Regions from separate parts of the Cobetia sp. SIMBA_158 genome, predicted to be linked through region 1. Evidence: predicted binding sites of a transcription regulator. Region 1 holds the regulator's gene; each other region holds the start of a gene.

Region 1 (2,201 bases):
GCGCGCAAAAGTGACTTTAAAAACATGCGATTGACGGTGAATGACGCTGCCGGAACGGCGGTTTTTTACCGTCATCCTGCGCGCCGTCATGGCCCATGACGGGCAATTGATGAGCGGTTGACGGCATGACAGAGCGTACGACAGGCGTACCGCTACCCGCGAAGTCAGAGGCTGATGAGCGGAAAATCCAGCGCTTGAGGTTGGCGGCGGCTGCCATTGTGGAGGTGAAAGCAGGGCATGGCAGCCGCAGGTGACGCGTCAGGCCAGACGCTTGCGCTCGCTGGAGGAGGGGATGCCCATCGCTTCGCGATACTTGGCCACGGTACGGCGTGCGACCTCGATGCCATCGCTGGCGAGCAGGTCGACCAGCCGCGAGTCGGAGAGAGGCTTGCGGGCCGGCTCTTCCGCGATCAGCTTGCGGATGCGGGCACGAATGGCGGTGCTTGAGTGGGCGTCGCCACTGCCGCTGCCACCGACCTGGCTCGAGAAGAAGAACTTGAGCTCGAAGACGCCGCGTGGGGTGTGGATGTACTTCTGGGTCGTGACCCGCGAGATGGTCGATTCGTGCATCTCGACCACTTCGGCGATGTTGGCCAGAATCAGCGGCTTCATGCCTTCCTCGCCTTGCTCGAGGAAATCGATCTGGCGTGCCATGATCTCGCGGCCGACCTTGAGCAGGGTGTCATTGCGTGATGACAGGCTCTTCATCAGCCAGCGCGCTTCCTGCAGGTTGTCCTTGAGGAAGGTGTTGTCGGCGGACTTGTCGGCACGCTTGATCAGTGCGGCGTATTCCGGCTGGATGCGCAGCTTGGGCAGCGCTTCCGGGTTGAGCTCGACCTGCCAGCCATGGCGGGTATGGCGCACCAGCAGATCTGGGATCACGTAATCGCTGGCGGGCTCGCCCCAAGCGGATGCCGGACGCGGATCGAGCGCACGCACCAGACGAATGACGTGATCCAGCTCGTCATCGTCAAGGCTCAGGCGGCGCTTGAGCAGCTTGCGATCATCGTTGCCCAGTGCCTCGAGGAATTGACGTACCAGGCGGCGCGCCTGCGCCAGCAGCGGCAGGTCATCCGGCAGCAGTGCCAGTTGCAGCAGCAGGCATTCGCGCAGATCACGGGCGAAGACGCCGGTCGGGTCGAACTGCTGCAGACGCAGCAATACCTGCTCGAGTTCGGAGGCCTTGAGGCCGGGCAGGCCCTGGCCGCGCAGGCCATCGACCAGCTCGTCGAGTGACAGGCTCAGATAGCCGGCACCGTCGACGGCATCGATCAGGCTCTCCGCCATCTGGCGTTCACGGCCATCGAGGTCGGTCATCGCCAGCTGCCAGCGCAGGTGGTCCTGCAGGCTCTCGACACTGGTATTGCGATCGAAGTCCGGCCCTTCTTCACTCCCGCTGCCACTGCCGGAGCTGGTCAGGCTACCGGCGTGGTCCTGGTAGAGGTCCGACCAGTCACTGTCGAGGGGGTATTCCTCGGGAATCTCGCTCGAGGAGTCGGCAGTGGAGATCTCGCTTGAATCCTGTGTCTCGACGACATCCAGCGACTCGTAGTCCTCGTCGAGCTCCAACATGGGGTTGGACTCGAGGGCTTGCTGAATCTCCTGACGCAGGTCGAGCGTCGACAGCTGCAGCAGCTGGATCGCTTGCTGGAGCTGCGGCGTCATGGTCAGCGAGGTGCCGAGGCGGAGTTGCAGGGTGGGTTTCATGGAGTCAGTCAATTCACGGCAAAGGAACGTGCTTACTACGCTATACCGTGACTTGGGGCACTGACAAGTGGTTGCCGTGAATATTAAAGCAACTTGCATGCCATGTTTCCACCAAGGTGGTATGGACGTCATGCATGCGTCTGATGTCAGACATGAAAAAGCCGCTACGCGATAAAATCACGCAGCGGCTTTCGAAGCTTTTACCTCGCGAGGACTCAGCGCAGCCGCAGTCCCTAGAGCTTGAACTCGTGGCCCAGGTAGACGTCGCGCACCTGCTGGTTGGCCAGGATGGAGTCTGCATCACCGTGGGCGATGATCTGGCCATCGCCGACGATATAGGCGGTGTCACAGATATCGAGTGTCTCGCGCACGTTGTGGTCGGTGATCAGCACGCCGATGCCACGGTCGCGCAGTTGGCGCACGATGCTCTTGATCTCGCCCACCGAGATGGGGTCGACGCCGGCGAAGGGCTCATCGAGCAGCACGAAGTCCGG
Region 2 (2,201 bases), on a different contig from region 1:
GATCATCTGGATCGGTATCGGCGCGGCGGCGCTGGTCGGGGTCTACAACCTGATGGGCGGCAACCGCTTCGTGTCGAGCATGATTCTCGGCCTGGATATCCCGCCGCTGGCGATCATCATGGTGATGATGGCGATCCTGCTGCTGCTGGGGCTGTTCCTCGATTGGATCGGCATCGCGATGCTGACCCTGCCGATCTTCGTACCGATCATCGTGCAGCTCGGCTACGACCCGGTATGGTTCGGTGTGCTGTTCGCGGTCAACATGCAGGTGTCCTTCCTGTCGCCACCCTTCGGGCCTGCCGCCTTCTATCTGAAAGGCGTGGCACCGGAAGGCATCAGCCTCAAGGATATCTTCGTCTCGCTGCTGCCGTTCATCGCCATCCAGCTGTGCGTGCTGGCGATGTTGCTGCTGTGGCCGCAACTATCGCTGTGGCTGGTCTAGTCTCAACAGACGTTGCCCGCTTGCCCAAGACTCGACGCCCTCGCATCTGCGAGGGCGTCGTCGTTGGTGACGAAAGATTTGCGCCGTCGTGTGGCGAGGCATCATGCAAGGCAGGCTTTGTGCTCTTTTATGGTGCAAATGAATGGGCGCACAAACACAGTCACGGTGAGAAGGGGCAGGTGGTCATGGCAGCTGCACCATCTTGGCACATTCCCTGCAATGCTCTTGCAATGCCTGTCCGGTGCCACGAGATCCTGTCGAGGTGACCCCCGACACGCTGCAGCACTTCACGAGGAGAGTTCACATGTCAGAGACTCAAGCACCGCTGTTGTTGCTGACCGATCTGGATGGCTCGCTGCTGGATCACCACGATTACTCGCCGGGCCCGGCGCGCAGCTGGCTGACCCGCCTGCGCGCGCGCGGTGCCTGGGTCGTCCCCAACACCTCCAAGACGGCGGCCGAACTGGCACCGCTGATGGACTCGCTGGGCTTGGCGGGCCAGCCGTGGATCGCCGAGAACGGCGGCGTGGTGGCGCTGCCGGCCGATTGGCTGAGCGCCTACCCGCTGGAAGAGGCCAGCGCCCCGGACGCACACGGCCTGTGTCGTATCGCGGTGGCGATGCCCCGCGCCAGGATTCTCGCGGTGCTGGAAGAGCTGAGCGGGGAATTCGCCTTCGAGGGCTTCGCCTCGATGTCGGTGGCGAGAATCAGTGAGCTGACGGGGCTGGGGGAGGGCGACGCGGCCCTGGCGGGACAGCGTGATGCCAGTGAACCGCTGGTATGGCGTGACGCGCCGGAGCGTCTCGAGGACTTTCGTGCGCGTCTGGCCAGTCATGGCCTCAAGCTGACACGTGGTGGGCGCTTTCACCATGTGACCGGGGACAGCGACAAGGGCGCGGCAGCGCGTTATCTGATCGCCCGCTACCGGCTCTGCGAGCGGGTGCGCCCCTGGACGCTGGGCTTCGGCGATGGCGCCAATGACCTGCCGCTGCTGGCCGCCGTCGATAACGCTGTGCTGATCCCCGGCGTCGGTGATACCTCTCAGCGTGATCGGGAGCTTGCCGATTATCCGCAACTGGCGGATGAACGCCGCTGTTTTCGCGCCAATCTCCCCGGACCGCAGGGATGGGTCGAGGGATTGCGTCACTGGCTGGCCAATGGCCAGCCGGAAGAATGGACATCCAGAGGTCTGGGCGCCTGACGCCTGCCTGATGCGTGTCTTCGGCATGACAAGGAGCTGACATGAGCGATTTTTACCAGAATGGCATCATCACCAACTTCCATAACCTGACCGATCGTCCGGTGGAAGATCTCGAAGCGGACCTGATGCGCTTCTCCCGCAAGCGACCGATGAGCCTGATTCTGCCGTCGCTGTATTCCGAGCTGGAAGGCCCGGCGCTCAAGCATATCGTCGAGGAGCTGGCCCAGGTGCCCTACCTCAGCGAGATCGTGATCGGGCTGGACCGCGCCGACCGTGACCAGTTCGAGCATGCCAAGGAGTTCTTCTCACATCTGCCGCAGCATCACCGCATCCTGTGGAACGACGGCCCGCGCCTGCGGGCGCTGGATGAGGAGCTGACCGAGCATGGCCTGGCGCCGATGGAGGCCGGCAAGGGGCGCAATGTCTGGTACTGCTCAGGCTACGTGCAGGCCTCGGGCATCGCCGAGGCGGTGGCGCTGCATGACTGCGATATCGTCACCTATGATCGCGGCCTGCTGGCGCGCCTGATCTACCCGGTGGCCCATCCGCAGTTCAACT
Region 3 (2,201 bases), on a different contig from region 1:
GGTGATGTCCTCTCACGGGCAGGAGGCGTCTCCTGCCTGATGTCTTGAGCGTGGTGGTGACAGTGGCGACCCTCGTCTGGCATGCCCCGCGAGATCCGCGAGCGCCGCCGGATGAGATCAGAAGAATTCGGCGTAGCGCTGGACTTCCCAGGCACTGACCTGCGCGTTGTAATCCAGCCATTCCTCGCGCTTGAGGCGCATGAACTCGGCGCAGATTCCCTCGCCCAGGCTCTCGCGCAGAATGCTGTCCGCCTCGAGCGCATCGATGGCCAGCGCCAGATTCTGCGGCAGCTTCTCGATGCCCTTCTCGGCGCATTCGCTCGGGGTCAGCGAGTAGAGATTTATGTTGTGGGGCGTGCCCGGGTCCAGCTTGCGCGCTACGCCATCCAGCCCCGCCGCGATGATGGCGGCGTGCACGAGATAGGGGTTGCAGCCGGCGTCCGGCAGGCGGAACTCGAGGCGACCGTAGGGCACACGCACCATGGCCGAGCGGTTGTTGTCCCCGTAGGCGATGAAGACCGGCGCCCAGGTCGCGCCGCTGGTGCTGCCACCACCGACCAGACGCTTGTAGGAATTGACGGTCGGCGCGGCAAAGGCACACAGCGCCGGAGCATGTGCCAGCAGTCCGCCGAGGAAGTGGTACGCCAGCGGCGATAGGCCCATGCCCTGGGCGTCGGAATCATCGCCGAACAGGTTGCGGCCGGTGTCATCGCACACGGACAGGTGGAAGTGCATGCCATTGCCCGGGCGGTCCGCCAGCGGCTTGGGCATGAAGGAGCACACCATGCCCAGGTCATTGGCGATCTCGCCGGCGGCCATGCGCACGAAGGTGAAGCGGTCTGCCGAGGTCAGCGCATCGCTGTAGGTGTAGTTGATCTCGAACTGGCCGTTGGCGTCCTCGTGATCGATCTGATAGACGTCGAAGTCCACCGCCTGCAGCGATTCGACCAGACGTTCGAGGAATTCACGCGAACGCGACAGGCCCTTGTAGTCGTAGCAGGGCTTGGCGAGGGTATCGCTCTCGTCCACCGGCAACAGCTCACCCGCCTCCCCCCTGCGGAACAGCGAGAATTCCGGCTCCAGCCCGCTATTGAGCGTCCAGCCCTTCTCCTTCAGGCGCTCCAGCTGCTTGAGCAGCACCACGCGGCTGTCGTTGGCGAACGGCTGACCATTGACGTAGCCATCACAGGCCATGCGCGCATAGCCCGGCTGCCACGGCACCAGCGACAACGAGCTCAGATCACCCCGCGCCATGAAGTCCGGCCCCTCCGGCGACATGCCGAGACCACTGACGGCGAAGCCGGCAAAGCCGGCGCCCTTCTCGACCACATCCATCAGGCAATTGGCCGGCACGGACTTCGTCTTGGCAGCGCCATGAATATCCACGAACTGCGCCAGCAGATAGCGAATGTCGTGATCCTTGATGAACTGTTGCGCGTTTTCGGGTGACATCTGGGTTTCCTCTGAGAGCGGACCGGGTTCCATCTCCCTCGACACTGTCTGCCACCCCGGGAAACCTGACCCCTTGTGGTGACTCGCCACGTCAAGATAGCGGATGAAACGAGTTTTTGTGATTCCTGCTGGTCAACTTTATTTCCCCCAAAGAAAAGCATGCAGCATGCCATTTCGCCAGTTGCCGCCCAGAGCTTTTCACCAACCTCCTGTTTTACATGTAAATTTATTTTCCAAGCTCGTTTTACCCCACAGGAAACGCCAAGTGATCCTGAGTGAATTCCTGCCCGTTTCTCGAAATAGGCATCATTTCGGTGCCCAAAGCCCTCTCTTCGCACCATCATGACGCAAAGCGCTAATATTCACGCCCTGATTCGTGCTGCCAATCGGCGTCTGACTCGCTCAAGGGCTGCCGTGGCCATGGCCTTTGACGGAATTGGCAAGCCCCTTGCTTAACTATGGGGAATGTTTCTTTCCTTCCAAGAATCGACTCTCGTGCGATCAGGCAAGGCAAGCAGCAGGCACAAGCCCTGGTGAAGCGCCTGAAGAGGCGAAAGAACAACAACACCTCCTGCGGCGGATGCGCGTCTTGCGCGACATCATCGCCAGCATCAGCAGGACTACGGCACCCCCCATTTACGCTAGGCAGCACGACTCACAGGAGAAAGGGACGCATGGCGAATTCATGGCGCATCTCGGCACTGGCCGAACAACACCGCAAGCTGGGCGCGGAGCTTGAAGACTGGAAT
Region 4 (2,201 bases), on a different contig from region 1:
GTCTTCATCGAACACGTCGGCATTCCGACCATGGCCGCCATCCCCCAGGCCACTCAGGCACTGCAGGAGATGGGCCTGCACCGTGAGGTGCAGCTGATCGTCTCCGGCGGGATTCGCAACGGCGCAGATGTGGCCAAGGCGATCGCGCTGGGTGCCGACGCCGTGGCCATCGGTACCGCCGCCTTGATTGCGCTGGGCGACAACCATCCGCGCTATGCCGATGAGTATCAGAAGCTGGGGTCCGCCGCCGGTTTCTATGACGACTTCCAGGATGGCAAGTGTCCGGCCGGTATCTCCACCCAGGACCCGGAGCTGAGCCAGCGACTGGACCCGGTCGCAGCCGGCAAGCGTCTGGCCAACTACCTGCGCGTGCTGACGCTGGAAGCCCAGACCCTGGCACGTGCCTGTGGCAAGTCGCACCTGCACCATCTGGAACCGGAAGATCTGGTCGCCCTGAACGTGGAAGCCGCGGCCATGGCCCGGGTGCCGCTGGCGGGCACCAACTGGGTGCCGGGCCAGGGCGGTTACTGATGGCACGATCTCTCTTGTGAGTGTTTCATTGCGCATGATTGTCATGGCAAAGCTGCGGAGCCTTTTGTCAGCAAGCTCGCCGCAATGTTGTCCAGGAAAGCTGTCGCAATGACAGTAACTATGCTCCGGTTGATATGGAGAAATGTGACCTGACGTCATCGAGTCATTAGAGCGCCTCACCCCTTCGGTGAGGCGCCTTATTTTGTGCTGAGTCAAGTCAAGGAATACGGCCAATATAATGCAAGGGAAAGCGCGTCAGAATGCTGGCTGTGGAGTAGCACATGGTGTCGTGTCGATGGAGAGGTCGTGATTTTCTAAAGGCAGATTTTTTCCATTCTTTCAGGATCTTGTGGGTATTTCATGAGAAAGATGTCAGGCGTAGAGGTTGGCTTGTGAGGTGAGATTGAAACAGAGCAATAATGGTGAATAAAAGCCGTTTTACTTGAGCTGAATGTTCTGTTTTGGTGCGTGAATGTCTCGATTAATTTTTCATGTGTGAAACGGAGTTTTCAGGCGATTTTATCGAGTATGTAGGGCAATGATTTTGCCGTCAATGGCACGAAATATGCTCAAGAAATTGGGTGGTAGTCGGATGCACGTCATCGTCAAGACGGCGGCATTACAACAAGGACAATTTCTCAGAGCAGGGTCGTGTCATGAAAAGCCCGCAATCATCCTCTGTCACTGCCGGGATTCGAAGTCGGCAACACTATCCACGCATCGAGGCGCTGCCCGATGCTCAACGCTATCTGGTGGCGTGCCAGTCTCCCGAGAGCCTGCCAGGCACTGGTGAGGCGGCGGGCAACGCCCGTCAGCAGCTGCAGATGCATTGTCAGCTGATCAGTACGCTGCTTGATCAGCTCGGTAGCCGCGAGGTGGGAGGCGCCGTGCAATCCGCCCCGGCAACAGAGGCGTTGTCCACGGGGCCCGCCGTCAACACCCGCCTGCATCGCTGGTATGACGTCGATGACCGCCCGAAGGCCTGCGACGCACTGGTCGGCGCCATCAGCGAGATCGGTGTCGCGGGGTGTCTGGTCATCATCGGCAGTGAGCATTTCGTGTGGCAGGTCGCCAATCTGGCTCAGCAGCAGGGGCTGCTGCTGGATGACATGGTGATGTTGCCGGTCGCTGCCCTGGGGCGGCATGTGTTCTGCGTGCACTGTCAGCAGGTCAGTGAGCATGTCATCCACTCGCCGGCAGCCTGTGATGGCTGCGGTTTGATGCTGGAAGTGCGTGATCATTTTTCCAAGCGTCTCGGCGCCTACATGGGCGTGCGAATCGATGCGGAAGCCCCGGGAGAGATTCCCCCACAGGAGGAGGTGGCACCATGTCTCGCTTCATGAAGGCGCGGGTCGCCGCGGTCGATCAGCTCAGCAGCAGTGTGCGCCGTCTCACTCTGGTGCCTGCCGATGAGGCGTCCCCCTTCAGGCCGTTCTCGCCGGGCAGTCATGTGGTGCTGGGCATTCCGGGAGAGGGGCGGGTGTGTCGCAACGCCTACTCATTGATCAGCCCGCCGGATGATCCCTCGCATTACTGCATCGCGGTGCGTCGGCAGCCGGTCTCGCGTGGTGGCTCCGAAGCCATCCATTCCCGCGTGCAGGTCGGCGACGAGCTGGAACTCAGCCCGCCGGCCAACCTGTTTCTGCCGCATTGGCAGGCGCGCCACCACC

Evidence for each region. The regulator sigma-54, encoded in region 1, starts transcription at its own class of promoters, with help from an activator protein. The targets are predictions, from matches to a motif close to TGGCACNNNNNTTGCTNT.
Region 2: R2R70_RS08345 (HAD-IIB family hydrolase) is a predicted target of sigma-54. The motif match lies at 646-663, and genes of this name have one in related genera.
Region 3: glnT (type III glutamate--ammonia ligase) is a predicted target of sigma-54. The motif match lies at 1,607-1,624, and genes of this name have one in related genera.
Region 4: R2R70_RS12410 (dimethylamine monooxygenase subunit DmmA family protein) is a predicted target of sigma-54. The motif match lies at 1,086-1,103, and genes of this name have one in related genera.

What each region holds. Positions count from the first base shown of each region.
Region 1 is NZ_JAWJYL010000001.1:59,482-61,682, forward strand. Features, by position in the region: gene R2R70_RS00250 (RNA polymerase factor sigma-54) at 259-1,707, opposite strand; gene lptB (LPS export ABC transporter ATP-binding protein) at 1,941-2,201, opposite strand, start outside.
Region 2 is NZ_JAWJYL010000004.1:137,617-139,817, reverse strand. Features, by position in the region: gene R2R70_RS08350 (TRAP transporter large permease subunit) at 1-442, shown strand, start outside; gene R2R70_RS08345 (HAD-IIB family hydrolase) at 747-1,643, shown strand; gene R2R70_RS08340 (hypothetical protein) at 1,685-2,201, shown strand, end outside.
Region 3 is NZ_JAWJYL010000007.1:148,907-151,107, reverse strand. Features, by position in the region: gene glnT (type III glutamate--ammonia ligase) at 118-1,452, opposite strand; gene R2R70_RS12385 (aminomethyltransferase family protein) at 2,127-2,201, shown strand, end outside.
Region 4 is NZ_JAWJYL010000007.1:153,536-155,736, forward strand. Features, by position in the region: gene R2R70_RS12405 (FMN-binding glutamate synthase family protein) at 1-531, shown strand, start outside; gene R2R70_RS12410 (dimethylamine monooxygenase subunit DmmA family protein) at 1,188-1,874, shown strand; gene R2R70_RS12415 (PDR/VanB family oxidoreductase) at 1,859-2,201, shown strand, end outside.